Regions from separate parts of the Effusibacillus sp. SKA8 genome, predicted to be linked through region 3. Evidence: riboswitches for the same ligand, from Rfam matches in the RefSeq annotation. Region 3 holds a riboswitch; each other region holds the start of a gene.

Region 1 (2,259 bases), on a different contig from region 3:
GGATCGGAAATCGGCGACTACATTGTGGAGCATCCGAAGACCCGCTTCGTTTCCTTCACCGGGTCTCGCGACGTCGGGCTGCATATTAACGAACGCATTGCCAAAACCGCGCAAAGCCAGATCTGGATCAAGCGGCTGGTTGCGGAAATGGGGGGCAAGGATGCGGTCGTGGTCGACGCTTCGGCCGATCTGGAAGAAGCGGCAACCGGAATCGTCCAGTCCGCCTTCGGATTCCAGGGCCAGAAATGTTCCGCCGGATCCCGCGCCATCATTCACAAAGATGTGTACGACATCGTGCTGCAGAAAGTGATCGAGAAAACAAAGGCACTGGAGATCGGCCTGCCGGAAGAAAACTATCCGATCGGCCCGGTTGTCGACCAAAACGCGTATAACAAGATCCTCGAATACATCGAAATCGGGAAAAGCGAAGGGCGCCTGGTGGCAGGCGGCGGCAAAGCGGAAGGCAACGGCTATTACATTCAGCCGACCATCTTCGCCGACGTGAAGGAAGACGCACGGATCATGCAGGAAGAAATTTTCGGGCCGGTGTTGGCGTTTTACAAAGCGGACAGCTTTGAAAAAGCGATTGAGGTGTTCAACAACACCGAATACGGTTTGACGGGCTCCCTTTACACCAACAACCGTGAACACCTTGAATACGCGCGCCGTCACATGCACTGCGGGAATCTCTATTTCAACCGCAAGTGTACGGGAGCGCTTGTAGGGGTACATCCGTTCGGCGGATTCAACATGTCCGGCACCGACTCGAAAGCGGGCGGCCGCGACTACCTGCTCCTGTTCACGCAGGCGAAAGTCGTGTCGGAGCGGCTTTAAAGAAGAATGTTTGCCCTGAACAAAGGGTTGGTGAACCGCTTGGTGCGGAGGCGCATAATCAGGCGGTGCGAGGGGGCGGAGGTTAGTCGCCCCCGCTTACTCGTTTTGGTCGGGTGTTTGGGAGAAGACAGGCGAAATACGGTGAAAAAAATAGTGATGATGAGAAAATCGAACAAAAATAGCGCATTTGTAAAATTTTTTCAATAAAACCTCTACTCTTTCCGGTGAAACGGCCGGTGCAAACTTACCCAATCCGGAGTATGATCATGCTAACAATTGAATGACGGCCTAATCTTGGTGTTACCCAAGAGCGGAGGAACCAATCAACTGGGGTTAATCCTGGGTTTCCAGGAGGGATGAGGAAAACTGCTTCTCTGCCATCCTACCCGTCAGCTAACTTCGTCGGCCAAAGCAGAGAAGGTCCGAGAGACCTGTCCACTGCGAATGTGATTGGTCTTTTTTGTTTGCGGTCATATCAGTCGGAGTTCGCCGCATGTCCGCGCAAAAACCACTCGACAAGCGGCTTTAAAGGGGTTATGAGAAATTGACGATCAATCAAAAGGGCAAGATGGAAATGGCCATCAGTGAATCCTATATCAAGTTGCAAAGGGAAATTCTGGGTCGCGGCCCGCAGGAAACCAAAACGTATATCATACGTGACATGGTGATTGTCCGAATGAAGGGGGTTTTGACGCAGGAGGAAAAACACCTAGTGATAACGGAAAAAGGCAAACAACTGGTCAAGACGATGCGCCACGTTTTGCGTGAACAATACAGCGGAAAGACAGAAGAGATTATCTCGCAGATAACGGGATGCCAGGTCATCTCCAGCCATAGTGATATCAGCACGAAACTGGGGGAACAGGTCGAGCTGTTCATATTGGATAAAGATTTGGAAAAAATGTTAAAGGAACGGACGGAACACGAAAGGGATACAGGAAGACTGAATACGGGGAACTCCTGAAAGAGTGCCAGGTATTACGTAAGCCTGTGGGTCTTGTATGGTTCCTTCCATCATGGAGTTGCAATCCGGGTGGATGGGATCGTATGGGATGCCGCAGGTTTTTCCGTTGTTTGGGCTGTCTTGGCAAAAAGGCACGCCCGCGTTTGCATAGGGACCGGCAAAGGAGGGCTTCAGTATGGATGACTTGGTGATGGGCTTATTGACAATGGGGATCTTTGTGCTGTTCTGGAAATTTGCCGATTTTGGCGGGAAAGCGTAGGGGAGGGGGGATGCACATGGTGGTACTCGGCGTAATCGCCGCCGGTTTGATTTTCTATCTTGCCTACGTGCTCATCCAACCGGAAAAATTCTAGTCTGTGATTCCGGTTGGGTATCCTTGCGATGGAAAGGGGAAAGGGTCCATGAATTTTTGGGGATGGCTCCAGGTGGCCGTCACACTGATGATCATGTTGGTACTGGTA
Region 2 (2,259 bases), on a different contig from region 3:
GCCTGCAGGATACGGCTGTCCGGCTCGACAAAATTGTGAAATGTGCAGATTAAACGGGGGGGGCGTTTGCAAAGCCGCGCGGCCAGCCTGCCAATCCACGCGGATTTTGCACCGTGCATGTGCAAAATATCGACCGGCTGCCGCTCCAGCAGACTCCGTAACGCGATGACGCTTCGCAGGTCTGACCAAGGCTTGAGGCCGTCTTCCACCCGCAGCCCGGTTTTCCCGACCCACGAAGGTAATTGCCTGGACAGCGCCGACTCCGGCGGACACACCACGGTGGCCTGGATCTTCCTGATCGGAAGCCCCCCTGCCAGTTCCCGCACGTGTTCCCGCATGCCGCCGTCTGCCGGACGCACCAGATGCATGACACGGATCGGCATCTCCTTCACCTCTCGGATTTTCTTCCCTATTAGGGTGTCCCGATCGGTGGAAAATGTTTCAAGCGGATTTTATTTGCCGAGGATTCGGACTTGCACGTTCTGGATTCCGAAATTGCGAAGGCTTTGCTCGTCCGCGTTGATATAAATGTCGATCCGGTTTCCGTGAACCGCCCCGCCGATGTCTTCAGCAACAGCCATGAAGCCATTGGCCGGGAGATTCGGATGATTGTATCCCGAGATCCACAAGCGGGTTCCCAGCGGGATCAGATTCGGGTCCACGGCGACAACCCCCTGCCGCACCGGCGTTCCCAGATACGTCTTGCCGCCAAACTTCCGGTTGATATTGGAGGGACCGTACGCGGTAGCCGTCATGTTGAGAACTTTGGCCCTTGATTTGGCAGCGGGCGGGGATGGTGCCGGTTTGCTTTCAGAATACGGTTTCGCCTGCCGCGGGAGTTGACCGGCACCTGCACCGGACAAGCCGCTGCGGCTCGCCAAGGCCGGGAAAACTTCCCCGGACTTCTCATTCTGAGCGGACGGCGGAGCCTCGGCAGCTTGCGGATCGTTTTTGTCGCTGTCCCGATCCTGCCGCTGCGACTGCATTTCCTCCGCCGGCGCCAAAGCCTGCTGGGCGATACCGGGCGAATCGCGCCAAACGGCTTTTCCCGTCCATCCTCCCGCAACCGGGACAATTAACAAAATAAAGACACCCCACAATGCTTTTCGCCGATTGAACCGCATATGATCACTCTCCTTCCGGGCCTCCGAAGTTAGCTGACGGGTTCGGGCGAAGGAGCCCGTGCGAACGCTGAACGCATCCGCGATTCACCCCAAAAACAACGGTTCCTCCGTACGCAACCGGCTTGGCGCCGGCGGCGATTCGGCCATCTCGGTTCCCGTGTTATTTTACTGAAGGGTCAGAGAAGATGCACTAGTAAACCGCTGGAAACCGCAAAAAACGCCGCCCAGGTCCAACCCCGGGCGGCGGCTCCCGTTTTCAGGTTCGCTTCACGACTTTTACGCACTTGATTTCCGGATCGTCCGGCCCCTGAACCGGAAGACCCGCTTCCATATGCTCGCGAATGTAGTTGATGTTCTCCCGCGTCACGATTTCCCCGGGCAGCAAAATCGGAATGCCCGGCGGATAGACCATCACAAGTTCGGCGAATGTCCGGCCGACCGCTTCGTCAAAGGGCACCACTTCCGTTTCGGAATAGAAGGCCTGGCGGGGCGACATCGCCAGTTTGGGCATTTCGGGGAGGTGTACCTGAATCACCTGTTTTCCCGTTTGATACGCGTGGCGCTGGGCGATTTTTCGCAGGGCGTCAAGCAAAGCGCCGACGGTTTCTTGCGTATCGCCCAACGTTACAATGCACAGGATATTATACAAATCCGACAGTTCGACTTCGATGTTGAATTCTTCGCGCAGCACCCGCTCCACATCGTAGCCGGTGATCCCCAGCTCCCGCACGGAGATCGTCAATTTCAGCGGATCCATATCGTAAACGGAAGAATTGTGCAGAATCTCCCTGCCAAAGCAATACAATCCTTCGATTTTGTTGATCTCTTCCCTCGCGTATTCGGCGATCCGAATCGCCCTGTCCAACAATTCACGCCCGTGCATCGCCAGATGTTTGCGGGCGACGTCGAGGGAAGCCAGCAGCAAATAGGATGTCGACGTCGTCGTCAGCATCGAGAGGATCGACTGCACATGATCCGGGTTGACCAGACCTTCCCGCACGTTCAAAACCGAACTTTGCGTCATCGAACCGCCCAGTTTGTGGACCGAGGTGGCCGCCATATCGGCGCCGGCCTGCATGGCCGACAAGGGCAATTTTTCGTGGAAATGGATGTGCACCCCATGGGCTTCATCGAC
Region 3 (2,259 bases):
TCGCGCGTCGCAAGTAAAAGACATCATCCAGCGGACCGCGACGGACGTCGGGCCAAAAGGGCCGGACCTTTACTACGGGACAGGCTTGATTAACGTGGCGGAAGCGATCCGGCAGGCGCAAGCCAACCCGCGGGACATGTTCCCCGGCGGGCAACGGTCCAGACAAGCAAATCACCGGCCTTGGTGGTGGCCGTTTAGGTGGCTGTTCGGATTCTAAAAAAGTCAAAACAAACAGCCCCGTATCGCGCGTAAGTGGTACGGGGACAAACAAAAAGCACTTTACAAACGCTTCGCGCCGATGTAGCGGGGACCCCAGTACGAGCTGCTCAAGCTGTCGATTTTGACCCCGTGGGAACTGGTTGACGAAATGAATTGGTTGTCGCCGATGTAGATTCCCACATGGGATGCCCCGTTGTCATAGGTGGCGAAAAAAACCAGATCGCCCGGCTGCAAATCGGACACGGCAGCGCCTTGTTGATACATTTCATGGGAAGTGCGCGGCAATTCAACGCCTTGCTGTTCCATTACATACCGCACAAAACCGGAACAGTCAAAACCGGAAGGGCTGCTTCCTCCCCAGGCGTAGGGCACGCCGACAAGTTTTTTGGCGATCTCGACGACGTCCGATGTCTTGGCGTTCGCGTCTTTCGAATTCTTGAGTTCTTCCGCTTTCTTCGCCGCTGCTTCCGCAATCACGGGAGCGGTGGTCACACCGACCTTGCCGGTTTCCTCGATGTTGTGGTCTCTTTGGAATGCTTTCACAGCCCCTTCAGTCACTTCACCGTAATAACCGGTGTTTGAAGGATATGTGAAATATCCCAAAATCCGCAAGTCTTGCTGCAAAGCGGCGACTGCAGCCCCTTGCGAGCCTTTTTCCAAAACCGCGTCACCGTACTTTGCAGCGGCTTCCGCGACGGACACGCTGACAGATGCGAGAAAAACGGCTCCCGCAAACACAAAGGCCTTAACAAACTTATGCACTTCCATTCCTCCTACTGCCTCCGAGGTTAGTTGCCGGGTTTGGGTAGAGGCACCCTACACAAAAACTGTGATTCACCCCAAAAGATCAGGTCCCCCGTACTGACAAGGCGTCAGATTCGGCATTTATGATTCTATCACACTACTAGAAAATACCATGAAATATGTCGAATTTCAATAGGCTTTTGCCATCCTTTGGCTTTTGCCATCCTTTTGCACCCGTTTCTGAAACCAGGACTCCCGCAGGCGCTAGTCCACCCCCTGCCCCCAAAAAAGGACAGCGCCGCAGCCCTGTCCCCTTGTCCCGCTTTGTTCCAAGCGGATCTATTTCGTCATCACAGCTTCCTTTTCATACAGTTTGCTCCCGACAAGCCGGGCAAGATCGACAACGCGGCAGGAATAGCCCCATTCGTTGTCATACCAGGCCAGCACTTTTACCGTGCGGTCGCCGACCACCATCGTCGACAGACCGTCCACGATCGAGGAGGCCGAGTTGCCCACGAAGTCGACGGATACCAAAGGCTCTTCCGTGTACTCCAAAATCCCTTTGAGCGGGCCTTCCGCCGCCTTTTTCAGAGCGGCATTCACTTCTTCGGCGGTAACTTCCTTTTTCAATGTGGCGACCAAATCGACAACCGATACGTTGGGAGTAGGCACCCGCAGGGCGAGTCCGTTCAGTTTGCCCTTCAATTCCGGCAACACCAACGCCACCGCCTTGGCCGCCCCCGTGGAAGTCGGGATGATCGATGTCGCGCAAGCGCGTGCCCTGCGCAAATCCTTGTGCGGATTGTCGAGATTCTTCTGGTCGTTGGTATAAGAATGAACGGTCGTCATCAGGCCTTGTTCAATGCCGAACTCCTCGTGCAGCACTTTCACAACCGGAGCCAGACAGTTGGTTGTGCAAGACGCATTGGAAATTATAAAATGTTTGTCCGGGTCGTAAATTTCTTCGTTGACCCCCATTACGATCGTAACGTCTTCATCTTTGCCGGGCGCCGTGATAATCACTTTCTTTGCGCCGTTTTTCAAATGGATGCCGGCAGTTTCCCGCGAACGGAATTTTCCGGTCGATTCGATCAGCACATCGACACCGTACTCGCCCCACTTCAGGTTGTTTGGATCCCGGTCCGACAAAATGTGCACTTTCCGGCCGTTGACGACCAGTGCGTTTGCTTCCGCTTGAATCGTGACGTCCCACCGGCCGTGAACCGAATCATATTTGAGGAGATGGGCCAGAGAGGCGGGATCGGTGGTCGCGTTTACCGCCACGATCTCAAAATC

What was found. Region 3 has a riboswitch for cyclic di-AMP ahead of AC4ED1_RS00115 (C40 family peptidase). Riboswitches for the same ligand answer to the same signal wherever they lie in the genome.
Region 1: it holds a riboswitch for cyclic di-AMP, as region 3 does, so the genes downstream of both, AC4ED1_RS02685 (Na-translocating system protein MpsC family protein) here and AC4ED1_RS00115 (C40 family peptidase) in region 3, are expected to answer to the same signal.
Region 2: it holds a riboswitch for cyclic di-AMP, as region 3 does, so the genes downstream of both, AC4ED1_RS07560 (3D domain-containing protein) here and AC4ED1_RS00115 (C40 family peptidase) in region 3, are expected to answer to the same signal.

Annotation. Positions count from the first base shown of each region.
Region 1 covers NZ_JBZCSF010000002.1:89,697-91,955, reverse strand. The annotation lists gene pruA (L-glutamate gamma-semialdehyde dehydrogenase) at 1-834, shown strand, start outside; cyclic di-AMP (ydaO/yuaA leader) riboswitch at 1,110-1,256, shown strand; gene AC4ED1_RS02685 (Na-translocating system protein MpsC family protein) at 1,403-1,798, shown strand; gene kdpF (K(+)-transporting ATPase subunit F) at 2,068-2,151, shown strand; gene kdpA (potassium-transporting ATPase subunit KdpA) at 2,200-2,259, shown strand, end outside.
Region 2 covers NZ_JBZCSF010000007.1:43,931-46,189, forward strand. The annotation lists gene AC4ED1_RS07555 (glycosyltransferase family 4 protein) at 1-383, opposite strand, end outside; gene AC4ED1_RS07560 (3D domain-containing protein) at 453-1,124, opposite strand; cyclic di-AMP (ydaO/yuaA leader) riboswitch at 1,129-1,279, opposite strand; gene AC4ED1_RS07565 (aminotransferase class I/II-fold pyridoxal phosphate-dependent enzyme) at 1,381-2,259, opposite strand, start outside.
Region 3 covers NZ_JBZCSF010000001.1:13,906-16,164, reverse strand. The annotation lists gene AC4ED1_RS00120 (S8 family peptidase) at 1-217, shown strand, start outside; gene AC4ED1_RS00115 (C40 family peptidase) at 280-981, opposite strand; cyclic di-AMP (ydaO/yuaA leader) riboswitch at 982-1,113, opposite strand; gene AC4ED1_RS00110 (ArsJ-associated glyceraldehyde-3-phosphate dehydrogenase) at 1,303-2,259, opposite strand, start outside.